DNA from 4 places in the Neorhizobium sp. T25_13 genome. Region 3 is predicted to be linked to each of the others. Evidence: riboswitches for the same ligand, from Rfam matches in the RefSeq annotation. Region 3 holds a riboswitch; each other region holds the start of a gene.

The links. Region 3 has a riboswitch for thiamine pyrophosphate ahead of thiC (phosphomethylpyrimidine synthase ThiC). Riboswitches for the same ligand answer to the same signal wherever they lie in the genome.
Region 1: another riboswitch for thiamine pyrophosphate. It lies ahead of C5J22_RS12455 (ABC transporter permease); the one in region 3 lies ahead of thiC (phosphomethylpyrimidine synthase ThiC).
Region 2: another riboswitch for thiamine pyrophosphate. It lies ahead of thiB (thiamine ABC transporter substrate binding subunit); the one in region 3 lies ahead of thiC (phosphomethylpyrimidine synthase ThiC).
Region 4: another riboswitch for thiamine pyrophosphate. It lies ahead of thiM (hydroxyethylthiazole kinase); the one in region 3 lies ahead of thiC (phosphomethylpyrimidine synthase ThiC).

What each region holds. Positions count from the first base shown of each region.
Region 1 covers NZ_PVBI01000004.1:486,663-492,032, reverse strand. Annotated here, with positions in the region: gene C5J22_RS12465 (PotD/PotF family extracellular solute-binding protein) at 1-1,001, shown strand, start outside; gene C5J22_RS12460 (ABC transporter permease subunit) at 998-2,686, shown strand; TPP riboswitch at 2,754-2,857, shown strand; gene C5J22_RS12455 (ABC transporter permease) at 2,993-3,775, shown strand; gene C5J22_RS12450 (ABC transporter substrate-binding protein) at 3,772-4,716, shown strand; gene C5J22_RS12445 (hypothetical protein) at 4,814-5,370, shown strand, end outside.
Region 2 covers NZ_PVBI01000017.1:46,470-51,839, reverse strand. Annotated here, with positions in the region: gene thiP (thiamine/thiamine pyrophosphate ABC transporter permease ThiP) at 1-1,111, opposite strand, end outside; gene thiB (thiamine ABC transporter substrate binding subunit) at 1,116-2,126, opposite strand; TPP riboswitch at 2,167-2,274, opposite strand; gene C5J22_RS27495 (response regulator) at 2,372-2,821, opposite strand; gene C5J22_RS27490 (ABC-F family ATP-binding cassette domain-containing protein) at 2,982-4,805, opposite strand; gene C5J22_RS27485 (thiamine diphosphokinase) at 4,809-5,370, opposite strand, start outside.
Region 3 covers NZ_PVBI01000010.1:196,383-201,752, reverse strand. Annotated here, with positions in the region: gene thiC (phosphomethylpyrimidine synthase ThiC) at 1-1,719, opposite strand, end outside; TPP riboswitch at 1,819-1,951, opposite strand; gene C5J22_RS22880 (acyl carrier protein) at 2,131-2,382, shown strand; gene C5J22_RS22875 (acyl-CoA dehydrogenase family protein) at 2,384-3,565, shown strand; gene C5J22_RS22870 (amino acid--[acyl-carrier-protein] ligase) at 3,615-4,526, shown strand; gene C5J22_RS22865 (DUF1839 family protein) at 4,531-5,370, shown strand, end outside.
Region 4 covers NZ_PVBI01000015.1:8,150-13,519, reverse strand. Annotated here, with positions in the region: gene C5J22_RS26060 (response regulator) at 1-501, shown strand, start outside; gene thiD (bifunctional hydroxymethylpyrimidine kinase/phosphomethylpyrimidine kinase) at 520-1,323, opposite strand; gene thiE (thiamine phosphate synthase) at 1,320-1,958, opposite strand; gene thiM (hydroxyethylthiazole kinase) at 1,955-2,767, opposite strand; TPP riboswitch at 2,806-2,901, opposite strand; gene C5J22_RS26040 (heavy metal translocating P-type ATPase) at 3,016-5,370, shown strand, end outside.

The DNA.
Region 1 (5,370 bases), on a different contig from region 3:
TCGCCGCACCGTTCCACATTATCCGTCCTGCCTCCGCGCAGGAGCCCAAGAAGGGCGACGAACTCGTCGTCGGCATCTGGGGCGGCGCGCAGGAAAAGATCGTCAGGGAACATGTCGAGAAGCCGCTCGTCGAGAAATACGGCTGCAAGATCAGCTATGTTCTCGGCGGTACCGGCGACCGCCGTGCCCGCGCCTATGCCGAGCGCGGCCGCCCGAGCTTCGACGTCCTCTACCTCAATATCTTCGAAAGCCGCCAGGCCGTGAAGGACGGCGTGACCCAGGCGCCGACGCCGGCCGTCAAGAACTTCGAGGCGCTCTATCCGAGTGCGCGAAAGGGCGGTTACGGCGTCGCTTTCAACCCCTGCACGATCGTCTATGACAAAACCAAGGCGTCGAAGCCGATCACCTCGTGGAAGGACATGTGGAACCCGGAATGGAAGGGCCGTATCGCCTGGCCGGATGGTCTGGGTGCCGAAGGCATTTCCGCGCTGATGATGGCCGCCCGCGTCTGGGGTGGAGACGAGAAGAACGCCGACATCGCCTTCGAAAAGGTCAAGGAGCTGAAGCCGTTCGCAGCGATCCAGGGCAGCCAGGCCCAGCTCTTCGAAATGTTCGACCAGAAGCTCGCCGATCTTTCGGTCGAGTTCGGCAGCTTCACGCAGTCCTATGTCGAAACGCGCAATCCCAATATAGCGATCGCCAAGCCGGTCGAGGGGCAGGCGCTTTCGATGAACGTCGCCTGCATCACCGAAGGCACCAAGAACCAGAAGCTCGCCGAGGAATGGATCAACCTGCACCTCTCCGAACCCTGCATGCTCGCCTACGCGCGCCAGATCTACTATTCGCCGACTGTCAGCAACATCACGGTCCCAGACGACATCAAGTCGAAGCTTGTGCTCGGCGATGCTGATGTCGCCAAGCTTGTTGATTTCGATTGGGACGTGATCAATGCCAGCCGCGCCAAGTGGCAGGCGAAATACGATCGGGAGATCGCGGGATGAACCGTTGGATCGGGCCGGCGCTTGCAGCGCCGGTCACCCTTTGGCTGCTTCTGTCCTTCGCGGCGCCGATGTTCGTGGTACTCGTGCTCTCCCTGCACGAGTATCCCGATCCTTTCGGCCCGCTGTTCATAACGCCGTCGATCGCGCAGTTCCGGGATATCGTCTCGGACGGCTTCTATTTCGGCGTCGTCTCCGAAACCATCCTGCTCGGCCTCGGCGTGACCGTGATCACCGCGCTTCTCGGTTACCCGCTCGCCCACTTTCTGGCACGGATGCCGGTGAAATACCGCGCAGCCGCGTTCGCCGTCATCCTCATTCCGCTGCTGACCAATGTCGTGGTGCGTTCGCTCGGCATCATTCTGCTGCTGGCACCGGAAGGGCTGATCAATTCGGTCACCGGGCTGATCGGCATCCCGCCGGCCCGGTACATGCTGTTCACGCACGGCGCGGTCGCGGTCGCGCTGGCGCAGGTCTTCCTGCCCTTCATGGTGCTGGCGCTCTACGACAATCTGCAGAACACCTCGCCGCGCGTGCATGAAGCGGCCCAGAGCCTCGGCGCCTCTCCTGCGGTCCGGTTCCTCACCGTCGACCTGCCGCTTTCGCTGCCCGGCCTGCGCTCCGGCACTGTGATCGTTTTCCTGATGGCGACCACGGCTTACGTTTCCGCCTCCCTGCTTGGCGGCAAAAAGGTCTGGACCACCGGCATGCTGGTGCTGCAGGAGGCGATCAAGAACCTCAATGCGCCGCTTGCCGCGGCACTTGCGATCATCATGACCGTCACCGGTCTCGCGTTTGCGGCGCTCTGCGCCTACTCGCTCAACCGCCTGATGCCGTGGCTGAAGGGCAAGCCCAGCAATCCCTGGAGCATTCCCCGCTGGCTGGTGCCGATCATCAACATCCTCGGGCCGATCGTTTCAAAACTGCTGCTCGCCATCTCGCTGCTGCTCCTGCTGCTGCCGCTGGTGCTGGTCTGCATCCAGAGTTTCAACGACGTGCCGCAGGCGACCGCTTCCGGCTTCCGCGGTTTCACCCTCAAATGGTACGAGGCGGTGTTTTTTGCCGGAACCTATGCGGATGCCTTCTGGGTGTCGGTGCGGCTTGCCGTCACCTCGATGCTGGTGGCGCTTTCGCTTTCGCTGCCGGCGGCCTTCGCGCTCGCCCGTTATCCGTTCAAGGGTCGCTCCGCGCTCCTGGCTTTCTGGCTGCTGCCGATGTCGCTGCCCCACGTGGCGATCGGGGTCGGAATGCTGCGGCTCTTGCAGATCTACCTGATCATTCCGCCCTTCCTCGGCCTCGTGGCGATCCATGTGATCGTCATCCTGCCGTTTGCGATCACGCTTCTGACCACCTCGGTCATGGGGCTCGACCGGGCGCAGGAGGAGGCGGCGGCGAGCCTCGGGGCAAGCCCGGTGCGGCGGTTTTTCCTGATCATCATGCCGGGTCTGGCGCCGGGACTGTTTGCGGCCGGTATCGTCGGCTTCCTGCTGAGCTTCGGCGAGGTGACGGTGACGAGCTTTCTCACCACCGCCCGCCTGACGACTCTGCCGGTCCGCATCTACGCGGAATCGACCTTCAGCCTGGAGCCGACCGCGCATGCCATCTCGGCCGTCCTGATCCTCTTCACGGTCATCGCGCTGGCTTTGCTGGGCAGGGTGGTCCGCCTCGACCGTCTCTACGCGCGGTAAACTGGAGAGGATTGCGGGCGGGTAGGCCGGTCCGCTTGACAGGCATACTGAAAACCGACAGTTATCGTCTTATTCCGAGGGGGGCATCTTGACGATGCTGAGATGGCGGTGAGCCGGACCCTTGAACCTGATCCGGGTCATGCCGGCGTAGGAACGGAAATAAGCGTCATTCGACGATACTTTCTCTTCTCCGCTTCACCTGGATCTCCGTGATTGACTGATCTGGAGATCGACCGATGACATCCATTCTTCCCGTGGTTCCGCGAGGATATCCGGTCCCGGCGTGCAGGTTCGGCGCGTAGCATCATGCGCGCGTCCCATGCGGTCATCGGCCTCGTCCTGCTTGTCGCCCTCTGGCAAGCGGGCGTCTGGCTGTTTGCTCCGCCCCGTTACATTCTGCCGTCTCCGATTGCCGTTGCTTCCGCCTTCGGGCGGCAGCCGGGTTTCCTGCTGCAGAACGGCCTCGTGACGCTGACGGAAATCGTGTTCGGTTTGGCGATCGGCGCAGGCCTCGGCATCGCCACGGCCTTCGGCGTCGCCGCGTTGCCGCGGCTTGGTCGTCTCGTCTGGCCGATGGTGCTGATCCTGCAGGCCTTTCCCGTCTTCGTGCTGGCGCCGATCCTGGTTCTCTGGCTGGGTTTCGGGCTGGCCTCGAAAGTGGCGATGACGACGATCATCATCTTCTTTCCGGTCGCGTCGGCCTTTGCCGATGGTCTTCGTCGCACCGACCAGGAAATCCTCGACGCCGTCTCGCTGGAGGGCGCGAACCACTGGCAGACGCTGGTGTCGATGCGCGTGCCGCTGGCGATCCCGAGCCTCGTCTCCGGTCTTCGGGTCGCTGCCCCGCTTGCGCCGCTTGGTGCGGTCGTCGGGGAATGGGTCGGCGCGTCCGGCGGGCTCGGCTTCGTGATGATCCAGGCCAATGCCCGCATGCAGACCGACACGGTGTTCGCGGCGATGACCATATTGGCAATCCTTACCCTCATTCTACGGCTTCTTATCGACCGGCTGACCGCCGGGCTCGCCCCGTGGGCCAGCGAAGCCGACCCTTCATCTTCATCCGCATCAGGGAGTTCCGTCCGATCATGATCCGTATCCTCACCGCGTCCTTCATTGCGCTGGCCAGTCTGGCTGCGCCCGTTTCTGCGCAGGCCGCCGACAAGCTCAGCGTGCTGCTCGAATGGTTCGTCAATCCGGACCACGCGCCGATGGCCATCGCCAAGCAGCGCGGGCTGTTTGCCGATGCCAATCTCGACGTCGAGCTCATCCCGCCGTCAGACGCCTCCGCGGTGCCGCGGCTGGTTTCGGCCGGCCAGGCGGATATCGGCATCCACTACCAGCCCAATCTCTATCTCGACCATGAGGCAGGGCTGCCGCTGGTGCGGTTCGGCACGCTGGTCGAGACGCCCTTGAACACCGTCACGGTGCTGGCGGACGGTCCGATCAAGAGCCTCAAGGACCTGAAGGGCAAGAAGGTCGGCTTTTCCGTCACCGGTTTCGAGGATGCGATGCTGAAGCGCATGCTGGCCTCCGAAGGGCTTTCGAACGGCGATGTGGAACTGATCAACGTCAATTTTTCGCTGTCACCGTCGCTGATCGGCGGCAAGGTGGATGCGACGCTCGGCGGTTTCCGCAATTTCGAGCTGACCCAGATGAAGATCGAGGGCCATCCGGGTCGCGCCTTCTTCCCGGAAGAGCACGGCGTTCCGGCCTATGACGAGCTGATCTTCGTCACCCGCCGCGATTCTGCCGCCGATAACCGGCTGCCGCGTTTCCTGCATGCCGTCGAGCAGGCTTCGATCTACATCACCAACCATCCGCAGGAGGCTTGGCAGCTTTTCGTCAAGGCCTATCCCAACCTCGATGACGAACTGAACCGCACCGCGTTCTTCGACACGCTGCCGCGCTTTGCCAAGCGTCCGGCCGCACTCGACCAAGGCCGCTATCAGCGCTTCGCCGCCTTCATGCAGGAAATGGGACTGATCAAGACCGTGCCGCCGATCGGGGATCTCGCGGTCGAAATCAAGTAAGCCAAGCTGCTGATATTGTTTGATTTGAACGCCGGGGTTCGCGTAACGTGATTTTCATGCCAGACAGGCTTTTCACGTTACGCACTTCGGAGTTTGCTTGACCATCGGACTTGCCCATGCGGAACTGATCGCGGTTCTGTCCGCCGTGACCGGCGACGAGCCGCGCGTGATGACGGTTCGCTCCGGCGATGCGCTGCCATCCGGGCCTTTCGAGCTTGGGCACAGGAGCCTGCAGGCCGGGCTTCGCGAATGGGTGGGGGACCAGACCGGCCATCCGCTCGGTTATCTCGAACAGCTCTATACCTTCGCCGACCGCGACCGGACCCATGAGGATGCCGAGGGGCGGACGATCTCGATCAGCTATCTCGGCCTGGTCCGCGAGCAGGCCGCACCCGGTGCCGGAAAACCCGGTTGGCACGGCTGGTACGAATATTTCCCCTGGGAAGACCATCGCGGGGGCAGGCCGGAGATACAGGCGGCCATCACCGACCGCCTGCAGGATTGGGTCGCTTCGGAAACGGCGCGCCGCGAACACCGCCGGCGCCGTGTCGATTTTGCCTTCGGCCTCGACGGCGCCGCATGGAACGAGGATCTCGGCCTGCAGCGTTACGAACTGATGTATGAGGCAGGGCTGGTGACCGAGGCCGGTTGTCC
Region 2 (5,370 bases), on a different contig from region 3:
ACGCCCTGGCCGTTCCGCCAGGCGTCTTCATGTCTGCGATTGCACCGCGCCCGGCAATGATAGCCAGGGAGGTCAGCACGGCCAGCAGGCCGGCGGAAAGTGCGATCGTGAAACTGGTCCAGGCGGCGCGCAGGAAGGCGGGGCTGTTGACGAGGCTCCAGAGATTGGCCCGGACGCCCGCGCCGACGATCGAGGCGAGCGGCAGGATCAGGAATATCGTGGCAAGCAGGATCGCCAGCACATCCCAGAGCCGCGCGGGCAACGTCCGGCCATCGAACCGGCGGGTCGCCCGGCCGGCCGTGATACCAGCGTCGTCAGGGGCTGGAAACAGCGAAATCGCGATCAGGATCAGCGCCGTAATGCCGATCTGCAGCAGCGACAGCGCTATGGCGCGTGGAGGGTCGAAATCGAAACGCAGCGACTGGTAAATCGCCACCTCGAGCGTGGTTGCAGCCGGCCCGCCGCCGAGCACCAGGACGAGCGTGAAGCTCGTGGCGCACAGCATGAAGATCAGGCCGGCAATGCCCGGGATGACGCGGCGGGCCGCAGGCCACTCGATGAAGCGGAAAACGGAGAAGGGTTTCATCCCGAGGCTGGAGGAGAGCAGCCAATATTCCGCCGGCTGGCGCTCCAGCGCCGCAAGCAGCAGTCTCGCGGCGAGCGGCAGGTTGAAGAACACATGTGCCAGCAAGATGCCGGAAAGCCCATAAATGCTGATCGGTTGTTCGAGACCAAGCTTCAATAGCAGGCTGTTTATCACTCCCTGCCGCCCCCAGATGCCGATCAGGCCGAGTGCACCGATCAGCACCGGCAGGCCCATCGGCAATGCCATCAGCCGGATGACCCATACACGGCCCGGAAAGCGCGGGCGGCGTGCGAGCGCGAGTGCGACGGGAAGGGCGAAGGCGACCGACAGCAGCATCGAAAGAACCGCCTGCAGCAGGGCGAAGCGCAGGATCCGCCAGGTATAGGCGGTGAACAGCCGGCTTTGGGTGTTGCCGGCGTCCCAGGAGAGAAGGGCGGCGACGGCGAAGCCGACGAAGAGGGCGATTCCGACAAGGCTCAGCAGCCCCCAGCCTATCCCGCGTCTCCGCTCGGCTCGAGTCAGCATGGGATTAGTTCATGCTCATGGCGGTCAGCCATTCGTCGATCCAGGCCTGCCGGTTTTTGGCGACCTCGTCCGACCCCATCAGGAAAGTTTTCGTCGGCTGCACCAGCTTGTTGAATGCGTCGGGGAGCGGCTGGGAGGTCTTGGCGGCCGGCATCATCCAGTTGGTGGTCGGGATGACGTCCTGGAAGGCCGGCGAGACCATGAATTTCAGGAACTGTTTCGCCAGGTCCTTTTCCTTCGCCCCCTTCAGCATGCCGGCGACCTCGATCTGGATGTAGTGGCCTTCGGAGAACGCGGCGGCCTGATAGCGGTCCGTCTTCTCCTCGACCATGTGATAGGCGGGCGAGGTCGTGTAGGAAAATACCATCGGCACTTCGCCCTTGGTGAACAGGCCATAGGCCTCCGACCAGCCGGGCGTGACGGTCAGCACGCGTTTCCTGAGCTTCGCCCAGGCCTCCGGTGCCTGGTCGCCATAGACCGATTTCACCCAGAGCAGCAGGCCGAGGCCGGGGGTCGAGGTGCGCGGGTCCTCGATGGCGATCTTCTGCGCCGGATCGCCGTCCACCAGTTCCTTGAGGCTTTTCGGCGGGTTCTTGATCGCCTGGGTATCGTAGACAACGGCGAAATGGCCGTAGTCGTAGGGGATGAACGTGTCGTCGCTGTAATTGCCGGGGACCTTGGCCGCGGCGGCGTCGAGCCCGTGCGGCTCGAACAGGCCGGTCGCCTTCGCCTCGGAGATCAGGTTGGTATCGAGGCCGAGCGCGATATCGGCGTCGGTGCCTTTGCCTTCCAGCTTCAGGCGGGTCAGAAGCGCCACGCCATCGGCGACGCCGACGAAATTGAGCTTGCAGGCGCAGGTCTTTTCGAACGCCTCTTTCACCTTGGGACCCGGGCCCCAATCGGAGATGAAGCTCTCGTAGGTGTAGACGGTCAGCGTCTTTTCCTGCGCTTCGGCCGGCGCGGAAAGGGAAAAGGCGGTAGCGGCCACGAGTATCGAAAGAATGGTGCTGCGCATCAGCGTCTCCTCGTTTTGGTGACAAAGGGGGATAGGCGCTGATGAAGAGCCGTCTAATCCCTCCGCCGGTGTTAACCGGATCAGGTTCCGCGGGTTGGCCAAAGGCCTCTCAGCCGCACGAAAACGCGCGGCACCCCGTTAGAGCAGGATCAGATTTAGCGGCGAGGCGAATGGCTGGCAAGAGGCGGTCTGCGGCCGGCTCAAGGCGCATTCGGCAGGAGCAACATGGCTCGGTGGTTCATGGCTCAGTGGTTCTGCGGAAACACTTTCAGTTCACGCGGAACGATCGCCATGCCGCCCAGCCGGTTGGCAACGGCGTAGTCGATCGTCTTTTCGACCACATCGGGCATGACCGGTTTGGTGAGAACGCCGAGCGAGCCCTTGACGCCGGCTTCCACATCGTCCGGATTACCCGTCATGAACACGACGGTGATGCCATATTGTTCGGCAAGCTCGCGACCGATCTCCGGACCAGTCCGGCCGTCCGAAAGATTGACATCGACCAGAGCGATATCGGCATAGGCGGCGAGCGCCAGGGCGTGTTTGCGGGCATTGGCAAAACCGGCGACTTTCAGGCCCATGGCTTCGATCGTCTCGGCTACATCGAGCGCGATCAGAAACTCGTCTTCGACAATCATGACTCTTTGATTCATCGCCTCAGTGGCCAGCCGACGACGCGTAACATTTGTCAGCATTGGATGTCCCCATTCGGTTGATCGGTTCCTGGCAGGCCGATCCGTCCCCGGGACATTTCGACCACTACTTACACCCCAGAACGCCCCGGGACATCATATGTTCCGCTCCGCGACAAATATTTTTTCAGCTAACTATTTGTTAAGTTTAACAAATCGCAAATCAGCCTTCAATTTCTTCACGCAGCATTTCGAGTTCCAGCCATTCTTCTTCCATTTTGCTGATGCTTTGGCGCAGCTTTTCCATCTCCGCAGCCAGCTTGTTGAAGGCGGCGGGATCCTTGGTGAAGAGATTGGGATCGGCCATTTTCTTCTCGCGGGCGGCGATCTCGGCCTCGGCTTTTGCCATTTCCTTCGGCAGGTTCTCGAGCGCGAATTTCTGCTTGAAGGAAAGCTTGCCTTTGCCCTTGGGCGTGCCGGAACCCGATGCCGCGGTATCGGTTTTTGCCCTGTCAGCTTTTTCGGTGCGGCGCCTTTCCTCCAGCGCGCCCTTGCGCTGCGCCAGCATATCCGTGTAGCCGCCGGCATATTCGATCCAGCGGCCGTCCGGTGCGTCCGGATTTGCGGGGGCGATGGTCGAGGTCACGGTGCGGTCGAGGAAGTCGCGGTCGTGGCTGACGAGGATGACGGTGCCGGAATAGCCGGCGACGATTTCCTGCAGCAGGTCCAGCGTCTCGATGTCGAGGTCGTTGGTCGGTTCGTCCAATATCAGGAGGTTGGACGGCCGGGCCATGATGCGGGCAAGCATCAGTCGGGCGCGCTCGCCGCCGGACAGGTTCTTGATCGGTGTCCTGATCTGCTCCGGCTGGAACAGGAAATCCTTCATGTAGCCTGCGACATGCCGCTGTTCGCCGTTGACCAGCAGCGTCTCGCCGCGTCCATCCGTCAGATAGTGGGACAGCGTGTCCTCGGGGTCCAGGTCCTCGCGCTTCTGGTCGAGTGTGGCGATTTCCAGATTGGTGCCGAGCTTGACGGTGCCGGTGTCGGGTGCCAACTGGCCGGTCAGCATCTTCAGAAGCGTCGTCTTGCCGGCGCCGTTCGGGCCGACGAGACCGATGCAGTCGCCGCGATGCACGCGGATCGAGAACGGTGCGACGATGATCCGCTCGTCGTAGCTCTTGGTGATGTTTTCGGCCTCGATGACCAGCTTGCCGGATTCACGGCCTTCGCTGACGCTCGCCTGCACCGTGCCCTGCGGTCCCTTGTGGCCGCGGTAATTGCCGCGCATCGTCTGCAACTCGCCGAGGCGGCGCATGTTGCGCTTGCGGCGGGCCGTCACGCCGTAGCGCAGCCAGTGCTCTTCGCGCTCGATCGCTTTGCCGAGCTTGTGCTGTTCCAGCTCTTCCGCCTCCAGCACCTCGTCGCGCCACGCTTCGAACTCGCCGAAACCGCGGTTGAGGCGTCGTGACGTGCCGCGATCGAGCCAGACGGTGGCATTCGAGACCTTTTCGAGGAAACGCCTGTCGTGCGAGATCACCACGAGCGCGCTTCGCGTCTTGCGCAGCTCCTCTTCCAGCCATTCGATGGTCGGCAGGTCGAGATGGTTGGTGGGCTCGTCGAGCATCAGGATGTCGGGTTCGGGCGCCATGACGCGGGCCAGTGCTGCGCGTCGGGATTCTCCGCCGGAGAGCGTGTTCGGGTGTTCCTGGCCGGTGAGGCCCAGATGTTCGAGCAGATAGGTGACGCGATAGGGGTCGTCGCCCGGGCCGAGGCCCGCTTCGGCATAGGCCTGCACCGTCGAATAGTCGGCGAAATCCGGCGCCTGTTCGAGATAGCGGATGGTCGAGGACGGATGGCGGAACACCTCGCCCGACTGGGGCTCGACCATGCCGGCGGCGATCTTCATCAGCGTCGACTTGCCGGAACCGTTGCGGCCGACGAGGCAGATGCGGTCGCCCGGCTCCACCTGCATGCCGGCGCCGGCGAGAAGCGGCGCGCCGCCGAAGCTCAGGAAAATATCGTCAAGTTTCAGAATTGGGGGCGCCAACAGTCAGGCTCCTGTAAAGTCGTGGGGGCGGGCAAGGATCATCGCCTTGCCCTTCCTCAAATGGAATTCCACCCGGCCTTCTGCAACGTTCGAGACGGTGCGCGAGGAGCCGAAGGGGAGTGAGAAGTTGTCGAGCGGATACCGTGCGCCGATGATATCGAGCCCTTCCAGGTCGGAAAAACCGATGACCGAAAACAGCGAGCCCTCCGGTAGGTCCAGTGTCCTTGTGCCCGGCAGCAGCGGCACGGCCTCCTCGTCGCCCGACGTCAGCAGGATGTCGAGGTGACGTTCGGCCAGGCTCATGGCGTGAAAGAGATGCTGAAGCGCATGGTCGCTGCGCTCGCCGCCGAGCGCGCCGGCAAGGATCAGCCTTGTCGCGCCGCGTTCGACGGCTTCGGCCGTCGCGATCTCGCCGTCGGTCTCGTTCTTGGCCGGCGGAAAGGCCTGCCGCTCGACATGCGGGAACTGCGCAATCAGCGCGGCGTCGGAGGAATCGAAATCGCCGACCCAGAGTTCCGGCTTCACGCCGAGCGCTGTCGCATGGCGCATGCCGCTATCGGCCGCG
Region 3 (5,370 bases):
GTCATGCGATATCCGCATCGAGCAGAATTTCGGGCCGCACATGGAGCAGAAATGCGCCACCTTGTGCGCCTCCTTCGGCAAGGTCTCGTCATGCATCGAGCGGGCCGTTTCCGGATCGAGGGAGAGGTTGAACTGGTCCTCCCAGCGGAACTCGAAGCGGGCGCGCGACAGCGCGTCGTCGCGCACCTGCGCCGCGGGATGGCCCTTGGCGAGATCGGCCGCATGTGCTGCGATCTTGTAGGTGATGACGCCCACCTTGACGTCGTTGCGATCCGGCAAGCCGAGATGTTCCTTCGGCGTCACGTAGCAGAGCATGGCGGTGCCGAACCAGCCGATCATCGCCGCCCCGATGCCCGACGTGATGTGGTCGTAGCCCGGCGCGATATCGGTGGTCAGCGGCCCGAGCGTATAGAACGGCGCTTCGCCGCAGACCGCAAGCTGCTTGTCCATGTTGGCCTTGATTTTGTGCATCGGCACATGGCCGGGGCCTTCGATCATCACCTGGCAATCCTTCGCCCAGGCGATCTTCGTCAGCTCCCCGAGGGTCTCCAGTTCCGCGAACTGGGCCGCATCGTTGGCATCGGCGATCGAACCCGGGCGAAGACCATCGCCGAGCGAGAACGAGACGTCATAGGCCCGGGCGATGTCGCAGATTTCCTCGAAATGTTCGTAGAGGAAACTCTCCTTGTGGTGGTGCAGACACCACTTGGCCATGATCGAGCCGCCGCGGGAAACGATGCCGGTGACGCGGTTGACGGTGAGCGGGATATAGGCGAGCCGCACGCCGGCATGGATGGTGAAATAGTCGACGCCCTGTTCGGCCTGTTCGATCAGCGTGTCGCGATAGACCTCCCAGGTCAGGTCCTCGGCAATGCCGTTCACCTTTTCGAGCGCCTGGTAGAGCGGCACGGTGCCGATCGGCACCGGCGAATTGCGGATGATCCAGTCGCGGATATTGTGGATGTTGCGGCCGGTCGACAGGTCCATGACCGTATCGGCGCCCCAGCGGATCGCCCAGACCATCTTCTCGACTTCCTCGGCCATCGACGAGGTGACGGCCGAATTGCCGATATTGGCATTGATCTTCACCAGGAAGTTGCGGCCGATGATCATCGGTTCGGATTCGGGATGGTTGATATTGGCGGGAATGATCGCCCGGCCTTCGGCGACTTCGCGCCGAACGAATTCGGGGGTCACGAAGTCCGGCACATGGGCGCCGAAACTTTCGCCGTCGCGGATGAGCGGCTCGCTGGCCGCCTGCCGGCCGAGGTTCTCGCGGATGGCGACGAATTCCATCTCCGGCGTGACGATGCCGGCCCGCGCATAGGCGAGCTGGGTGACGGCCCTGCCCGCCGTCGCCTTGAAGGGCTGGTTGCGGACCGGGAATTCCGGCGTCAGGTGGCTGCCGGACACGAAGCCGTTGTCCTCCGGCCTGACGATGCGGCCTTCATAGGTTTCGACATCGCCGCGGGCGACAATCCAGCTTTCGCGCAGGCGAGGCAGGCCGGCATCGATGCTGATCGCGGCGCCTTCGGCGGTATAGGGACCGGAGGAATCGTAGACGGTGACCGGCGGCTCGCCGGAGGTCGGATGCAACGCGATCTGGCGCATCGGCACGCGGATGTCCGGGTGGATCGTTCCTGCTTTCAGGACCTTCGTGGAAGCGGGAAGCGGGCCGGTGGTGACGACCGGGGTGAGCTTGGTGGTTGCAATATTCATGGCTCAAGGCTCCAAGGTTTGACGTTTGGAGACCCAGTTCCAGTGTTGGAATGATGGAAAAACACCCCGGAATCCGAAGGACGGTTTCCCGCCCTCGCTGCCGCAGCGCCCGCACCGTCCCTACGCCAGTATGAACTGGATCAGGTTCAACGGGTCACTGCGCCTCGGCCGGCCAAAGCCGGTCCGACCAGCAGTATCTCAGCCCCTTGGCGGGACCCCCCTGGTGAATGGCGCCATCAGAAACCCGCGGGCCGTTGATGTCAAGCCGGGGCATGCGGATGGCGATCGATCGGATTTTACGGAATCCCGCAGCCCTAACTTCACGACGTTTATTACCGGAATCTTATGCTTTCCTGCGTAATAACGTCCCCAGCGATGAACGCAGAATTTGAACGATCCGGAGATGTCGAGATGAACGAGACCATTCGCGAATTGCTCACACGTGTAGGCGGCCTTCCGGTCGCGGTGACCGAGTTGGAAGACGGCGCCGATCTTTATGCGGCCGGCCTCTCCTCATTTGCATCCGTACAACTGATGCTCGGCCTGGAAGAGGCCTTCGACATCGAGTTTCCCGACAGCCTTTTGAACCGCAAGTCCTTCGCCAGCATAGCCGCGATCGAGCAGACGGTTTCGCATATCCTGAAAGCGCGCGAGGCCGCTTGAGATGAGCCTCCCCGCCTTTGCCGCCGACATGAGCCTGAGCGCCCGCGCTCACCGCGTGGCAGCCGTAGCGGCCGAATTTGCCGACCGCGTCGATCATGACGGCCGCTTCCCCCGCGAGGCGGTCGATGCCATGAAAGCCGAGCGCCTGATCGGCATCCAGATCCCGGCCGCGTTCGGCGGCGAGGGTGCTTCGATCGCCGAGATCGCCGAGGTCTGCTCCATCCTGGGACAGGCCTGCGCCGCGAGCGCCATGGTTTTCGCCATGCACCAGATCAAGGTTTCGAGCCTCGTGGAGCACGGTGGCGACAGCGAATGGCATCGGGATTTCATGCGCGAGCTTGCCGGCCGCCAGCTTCTCGTCGCCTCCGCGACGACCGAGGGCGGCATCGGCGGCAATATGCGCAACTCCATCTGCGCGATCGAGGTCGACGGCGACGTCTGCCGCTTGACCAAGGATGCGACGGTGATTTCCTACGGCGCCCACGCCGATGCGATCATGGTCACCTCGCGCTCCAACGAGAAGGCCGCACCGACCGACCAGGTCATGACCGTCTTCAAGCAAGGCCAGTATACCCTGCAGAAGACCGTCGACTGGGATACGCTCGGCATGCGCGGCACCTGCTCCGACGGTTTCCTCTTCAGGGGCGAGGCGCCGTCCGTCCAGATCTTTCCAAAGCCGTTCGCCGAGATCGCGGCGCAATCGATGCTCGCCACCTCGCATCTCCTCTGGAGCGCGGTCTGGTACGGGATCGCCGCCGACGCGGTACTGCGCGCGCAGGCCTTCGTGCGTGCCGCCGCCCGCAAGGCCGGCGGCACCCAGCCGCCCGGCGCGCTGAGGCTCGCCGAAGCCTCGAACCTGCTGCAGCTCCTCAAGGCCGGCATCCTCTCCGGCCTCAGGATCTACGCGGATGCCAAGGCGGATCACGACCAGCTGTCGTCGATGGCGTTTTCGATCGCCATGAATAACGTCAAGCTGGCTTCCTCCGAGACCATCCTGACCATCATCAACCAGGCGATGATCATCTGCGGCATCATGGGCTACAAGAACGGCACGCCCTACAGTCTCGGCCGGCATCTGCGCGACGCGCATTCCGCCCAGCTGATGATTTCCAACGACCGCATCCTCGGCAACACGTCGACCATGCTGCTCGTTCAGAAACCGGACACCAGCCTGCTCGGCTGACGCCCCGATCATTTCATATGTAAACCATTGAAAAGAATGAGGTAAAGCCATGGATATGCAAGTTTCATTTCTCGACCGACTGTTCGATGCAGGCCTGCTGATCGAGACGGGCGTCGACGGATTGTATGGCCGCAGCGGCCAGTTCGAAGACGTCATCGCCGCCTTCGAGCGGCTGATCGACAAGGTCGGCGGCAGCGACGGTGCCGAGGCGATGCGCTTCCCGCCGGGCATGAACCGCGCCTTCTTCGAGACCAGCGGCTATATGAAGAGCTTCCCGCAGCTCGCCGGCACGGTGCATTCGTTCTGCGGCAACGAACTCGACCATATGAGCCTGCTGAAATGCATGGAAGTCGGCGAGGAGGACTGGACCAAGGGCCAGGAAGCGACCGACATCGTGCTAACGCCGGCGGCCTGCTATCCGCTCTATCCGACCGTTGCGCGCCGCGGCAGCCTGCCCGCCGGCGGCGCCCTCTTCGACCTGCAGAGCTACTGCTTCCGCCACGAGCCCTCCAAGGATCCGGCCCGCCAGCAGCTGTTCCGCATGCGCGAATATGTCTGCATGGGGACCGAAAGCCACGTCACCGATTTCCGCCAGCTGTGGATGGATCGCGGCGTCGAGATGATGAAGTCGCTCGGCCTCGAGGTGGAGATCGACATCGCCAACGACCCGTTCTTCGGCCGCGCCGGCAAGATGCTGGTCAACAACCAGCGCGACCAGAACCTGAAGTTCGAGCTCCTGATCCCGATCACCTCCGTCGCCAAGCCGACCGCCTGCATGAGCTTCAACTATCATCAGGACAGTTTCGGCCTGAAATGGGGCCTCAACCTGGAGGATGGCAGCGTCGCTCACACGGCCTGCGTCGGTTTCGGCCTCGAGCGCATCGCGCTTGCGCTCTTCCACACCCACGGTCTGGACTTAAAAGAGTGGCCGGGCTCCGTCCGCGCCGCGCTCTGGGGCTGATCCAATGACGGCGGTATTTCCGGCGCTTGATCCGGCGAACTACAGGACCCATGCGCTGCATTCGGCCGAGCGCATATGGCCGGAGACGAATTGTTACGTCGATCTGTGGATAGAGGTGCTTTCGGCGCAGGGCCTGCCGCCGGAAGCCATGCTCGGTTTCACCCTGACCCAGGATTTCGAGGGCGACCAGTTCACCTTCTTCAAGGTGCCGCTCGAAGACCTGGAGACCCTGTTCGGCATCCGCGTGACCGAACTGGCGATCTTCGACCGGCCGGAATGGCATGTTGCGGAACAGATCCGCCGCGGCCGGTTGACGCTGCTCGAACTCGACAGTTTTTACCTGCCCGATACGCGCGGCGTCGCCTATCGCCAGGAACACGGCAAGACGACGGTCGCGATCAACCGGCTGGACCTCGAACGCCGCGAGCTCGACTATTTCCACAATGGCGGCTTCTTCACCCTTTCCGGCGAAGATTTCGATGGCCTGTTCCAGTTGAACGCCAGCCCGGAGGCGCTGCCCTTCCTGCCCTATACCGAATTTGCCAAGTTCCCCGCCGCCTATCCGGATGCGAGGGAAATTCGCGAAACCGCGTGGAAGCTGCTCAGGCATCATTTTCCCCGGCGGCCGGAGGAGAATCCGATCCGCGCGTTCGGCAAAGTCTTCCCGGCGCAGGTGGAGCGGATCGCCGAGAGGGATTTCGGCTTCTTTCACAAATACGCGTTCAACACGCTCCGGCAGATCGGCGCCAATTTCGAACTGCTGGCAAGCCATCTCGCCTGGCTGAACCACAAGGCGTTCGCCCAGCCTGAACGGCAGGCGCTGAGGATTTCGGAAGTGGCTAAA
Region 4 (5,370 bases), on a different contig from region 3:
CTGCTCTCGAAACCCTATACCCGCGAAGCCCTGGCGCGAAAGATCCGCCATGTGCTGAACGGCCAGCAGCATCGCAACCGGGTGAGGGCGTCGTTCGCAGCCAAGCCGCCCGCCCCGCCGATCGGACAGCGGCCGGTTCTGCCGCGCTATTCCGTGCTGCTGGTCGAGGACGATTTCCTGATCCGCATGAGCACCGCCGATCTGCTGGCCGAACTGGGGCACCAGGTTTCCGAAGCCTCGACAGCGGAGGAGGCGATTACCATGATCGAGGCGCGTAGCTTTGACGTTGTGGTTACCGATCTCGGCCTGCCTGGTCTTTCCGGCGGTGAGTTTGCACAACAGGCGCGCAAGCTATCTCCCGATGTCGGTATCGTATTCGCGACCGGCAACGACCGCATTCCGGACGAAGCGGCAGTAGAAGGCGCGGTGCTTCTGAAGAAGCCCTACGGCAGCCAGGAGATCGCAATAGCCTTCGAGAAGATTGCAGTGCAGAAGGGCTGAGAACCAGTCGTCTCGCCCTTACCACCACTCGTAAAAATGCGATACCGGCCCGTGGCCGGTGCCGACGGTGAGGGTATCGGCGGCGGCGATCGCGCCGGCGAGATAGGTCTTGGCGACGGCGACCGCCTGCGCGGGCGATGCGCCCTTTGCAAGCTCGGCGGCGATTGCGCTGGACAGCGTGCAGCCGGTGCCGTGGGTGTTTCTGGTCGCGGTGCGCTTGCCCTCGAACCAGTGGACGCCGATAACGTCCGCCAATACGTCCGGGCTGTCTTCGCCTTCCAGATGACCGCCCTTCACCAGGACTGCCTTAGGCCCGATCTTCAGCAGTCGCTCGGCTTGAGCTGCCATCCCTTCGCGGGTCGTGGCGATCGTTTCGCCGAGCAGCGCTGCGGCTTCGGGGAGGTTGGGGGTGACGACGGTGGCGAGCGGCATCAGCTTGTAGGTGACGGCATCCACCGCGTCGAGCGCCAGCAGCGGCGAGCCGCCCTTGGCGATCATCACCGGATCGAGCACGATCGGCACGGTATCGCGATAGGGCCGCAGCACGTCGGCGACCGCCTCGGCGATCTCGGCATTGGCGATCATGCCAATCTTCACCGCGTCGACGCGCACGTCGAGAAAAATGGTGCGGATCTGGTTTGCGACGAAGGCGGCGGGCACCGCATGCATCCCGGTGACCCCTCGGGTATTCTGGGCGGTCAGCGCGGTCAGCGCCGCCATGCCATAGGTGCCGCGCGCCGCGAAGGTTTTCAGGTCCGCCTGGATGCCGGCGCCGCCGGAAGGGTCCGAGCCGGCGATCGACAGGACATTCTTGATGCTCATGCGCGCGCCCTTTCGATTTCCGCGGCAATTCTGCGGGCTGCGGCTTCAGGATCGGGCTGGCCGCAGATAGCGGAGACGACCGCGATGCCCTTGGCGCCGGCGGCGAGTGCAGGTCCGGCATGTTCCGCCTTGACGCCGCCGATCGCGACGGCCGGAACCGGCGCCATGGCGGCGATGCGCGCAAGCCCGTCGAAACCGATCGGCTGTTTATGGTCGGGTTTGGTGCCGGTCGCAAAGACGGGACCGATGCCGACATAGTCGACGATGGAAGGATCCACCCGCCGCGCCAGGTCCTCGGTCTCCACCGAGAGGCCAAGGATCATGCCATGGCCGGCGCGCTGCCGCGCCATCACTGCCACCATGTCGCTCTGGCCGACATGCAAGCCTTCGGCGCCGATCGCGATCGCCGCCTCCACGTCGTCGTTGATGATCAGGGGAACCCCGGTACCGGCCAGTACCGCCTTCAGCGCCCGGCCGGTTTCGATCATTTTTGCCGTGTCCGCCTGCTTGTCGCGGAGCTGGACGATGGTGACGCCGCCGGCGACCGCCAGCCTTGTCGTCTCGATCATGCCGATCTCGCGGCAGAGATCGGGATCAAGGACGAGGTAGACGGAAAGGTCGAAGGTCTTTTTCATGCTGCGGCGATCCTTGCCTTTGCATCGAGCGTCTCGCCGGTCAGCGCCGCGAGGCGGTCGAGGAAGATCGGCGAGAAGAAGCCGGGACCCGAGGCGGTGAAGGCCGCTTCCTCGCCCGCGACCGCGAACATCGCGAGCGCGGCGACCGTCGCCTCGAAGGGATCGTCCGCGGTGGCGGCAAAGGCGCCGACCAGGCAGGTGAGCGAGCAGCCGAGCGCTGTGACCCGCGGCATCAGGGCAGAACCGCCGAGGATGCGGACCGAACGCCGGCCGTCGGTGACGAAATCCACCTCGCCGGTAACAGCCACCACGCAGGCCTGCTGCCGGGCGATGGCGATGGCGGAGCTTTCGGCCGCCGCGACGCTGTCGCCGCTGTCGACGCCATGGCCGCTCGACTGGCTGCCGGCCAGAGCGATGATTTCCGACGCGTTGCCGCGGATGATCGTCGGCCTCAGTTCCATGAGTTCGGCGAGCGCCACGCGGCGATAGGCGGTGGCATAATGGGCGACGGGATCGAGCACCCATGGCTTGCCAGCTTCCGTGGCGGAGGCGGCCGCGGCCTTCATGCCGGCCAGGAAATCCGGCGACAGGGTGCCGATATTGATCGTCAGGGCCGAAGCGATGCGGGCGAATTCGCCGGCCTCTTCCTTCGTATGCACCATGGCGGGCGAGGCGCCGGCGGCAAGCATCACGTTGGCTGCGATGTTCATCGCTACAAAATTGGTGATGTTCTGGACAAGCGGATTTTTCGCGCGCATCGCCGTCAACAGCTGGCCGGGGGTTTCCGCAAGGAGCGTTGTCGTCTGCATGTCTGCCTCGTTCGGCGGGGCAGGCGCGGGGCGCAATGTTGAACGCCCGGACGACTCCCTCCGCCAGCATGATCTGGTTCAGGTTCTAAGGGTGCTTCTCAGCCCGGCTCTGCCGGACGCCCCTGTCTTCACCATGGCTTACAGCAAAGAGAATGCGCTTCGCCAGTGATTTTTTCTGATTTTGGGCCTTGCAGCTCTAGTCGCTAGAGGTTGTAGAGACGGGGCTCGGTCCAAACGGGAAAGAGATGATGAGCGCCACGACACAGGCACGATACAAGGTTGGCGGCATGGATTGCGCCAGCTGCGCGACGAAGATCGACACCGCGGTTCGCCGCATGCCGGGCGTCGCGGACGTGTCCGTTTCGGTTGCATCCGGCACGATGACTGTGAAACATGATGGGACGGGCGATCTTGGAGCGATCGAGAAGAAGGTCGTCGGGCTGGGGTATACGCTGAGGGCGCTGGGGCAGAGAGCGCCGGCCAACGTCGGAGCGAGCGGCCCCCTCATCCCGCCTCCGCTTCACTCGGCGGACCTCTCCCCGAGGGGAGAGGAGGACGGAGACGGTGCGGCAAGTCTTCTTCTCCCTAGCGGGGAGAAGGTGGCCGCGGAGCGGTCGGATGAGGGGGGCGGCGGGCACAGCCACGAACATGGGCAGAGTTGTGGCCACGACCCCCACCATCATGATGACGACCACGCTGCCTCAGACATCGAAGACCTGCACGGCCACGATCACGGGCCGATGGACGGGCCGTGGTGGAAATCGACAAAGGGGCGCTTGACCATCCTGGTCGGGTTCGTGTTGACGGCGGCTTACGGGCTCGGCCACCTCGTCCCTGCCTATGGCCTCTATATCTTCACCGCCGCGATGTTGGTCGGCCTCGTGCCGATCGCCCGTCGCGCGATCATGGCAGCACTTGCCGGCACGCCGTTTTCGATCGAGATGCTGATGACGATCGCCGCCGTCGGCGCTGTCATCATCGACGCGTCGGAAGAGGCGGCCGCAGTGGTTTTCCTTTTCCTCGTCGGGGAACTGCTGGAGGGGGTCGCGGCCGGCAAGGCGCGCCAGAGCATCCAGAGCCTGACGGCGCTCGCGCCGAAGAACGCGCTGCTCGAAGAAAACGGCCAGACCCGCGAAGTGCCGGCCGAGAGCCTTGCGGTTGGCGCGACCATCCTCGTGCGTCCCGGCGACCGCATTTCGGCGGACGGCGTCATCATCGCCGGCGAAAGCGCGATCGACGAAGCGCCGGTGACAGGCGAAAGCACGCCGGTTGCCAAGGGTATCGACGACACGGTGTTTGCCGGCACGATCAACGGTGATGCCGCCTTGCGGGTTCGCGTGACGGCAGCTGCCGAGGACAATACGATTGCCCGCGTGGTGCGGTTGGTCGAGGAGGCGCAGGAAAGCAAGGCCCCGACCGAACGCTTCATCGACCGGTTTTCCCGCTATTACACGCCGGGTGTCGTCGCCGTTGCGGCGCTGGTCGCCATCCTGCCGCCGCTCGCTGCCGGCGCGTCCTGGAGCGAGTGGGTCTACAAGGGCCTGGCGATCCTCTTGATCGGCTGCCCCTGCGCTCTGGTCATCTCGACGCCGGCGGCAATCGCCGCATCGCTGTCGTCAGGTGCCCGCCGCGGCCTCTTGATGAAGGGCGGCGCGGTGCTCGAAACGCTCGGCAAGATCACCGCCGTCGCGCTCGACAAGACCGGCACGCTGACGGCCGGCAGACCCCAGGTGACCGATGTCATCGCCTTCGGCCGCAATGCGGAAGACGTGTTGCGCTTTGCCGCTGCGCTCGAAACCGGCTCCAGCCATCCGCTCGCCGTCGCGATCCTTGCCAAGGCTGCCGATGACGAGGTCGAGATTCCGACCGCGACGGATGCCCGGGCGCTCGGCGGCAAGGGTGTCACGGCCGTGGTCGAAGGTGAGGAAGTTTTCCTCGGTTCGCCCAAGGCCGCAGCCGAGCGGGTTTCGCTGCCGATGGCGCACGGCCGGCGGATCACCGGCCTCAACGACGAAGGCAAGACCGTCTCGGTGCTGATCGTCGGCGGGGTCCTCGCCGGTGCCATCGCCATGCGCGACGAGCCGCGTCCCGACGCCAGGGCCGGCCTGACGGCGCTGACCGATGCCGGCATCCGGACCGTGATGCTGACCGGCGACAATGCCCGCACCGCGGCCGCAATCGGCAAGGACCTCGGCATCGAGGTGCGTGCCGAGCTGATGCCGGAAGACAAGAGCCGCATCGTCGGCGAGCTGAAAAGCCAGGGTTTCGTGGTCGGCAAGGTCGGCGACGGCATCAACGACGCGCTCGCGCTTGCCGCCGCCGATGTCGGCATCGCGATGGGCGGCGGCACCGACGTGGCGCTCGAAACCGCCGACGCCGCAACGTTGCACGGTCGGGTCGGCGACATCGCCGCCATGATCGAACTGTCGAAGCGGACGATGCGCAATATCTACCAGAACATTACCATCGCACTCGGCCTGAAGGCCGTCTTCCTGGTCACGACCATTTTGGGCATCACCGGCCTGTGGCCGGCGATCCTCGCGGACACCGGCGCGACGGTGCTGGTGACGATCAATGCGTTGCGGCTGCTGCGGGTGAGGAAC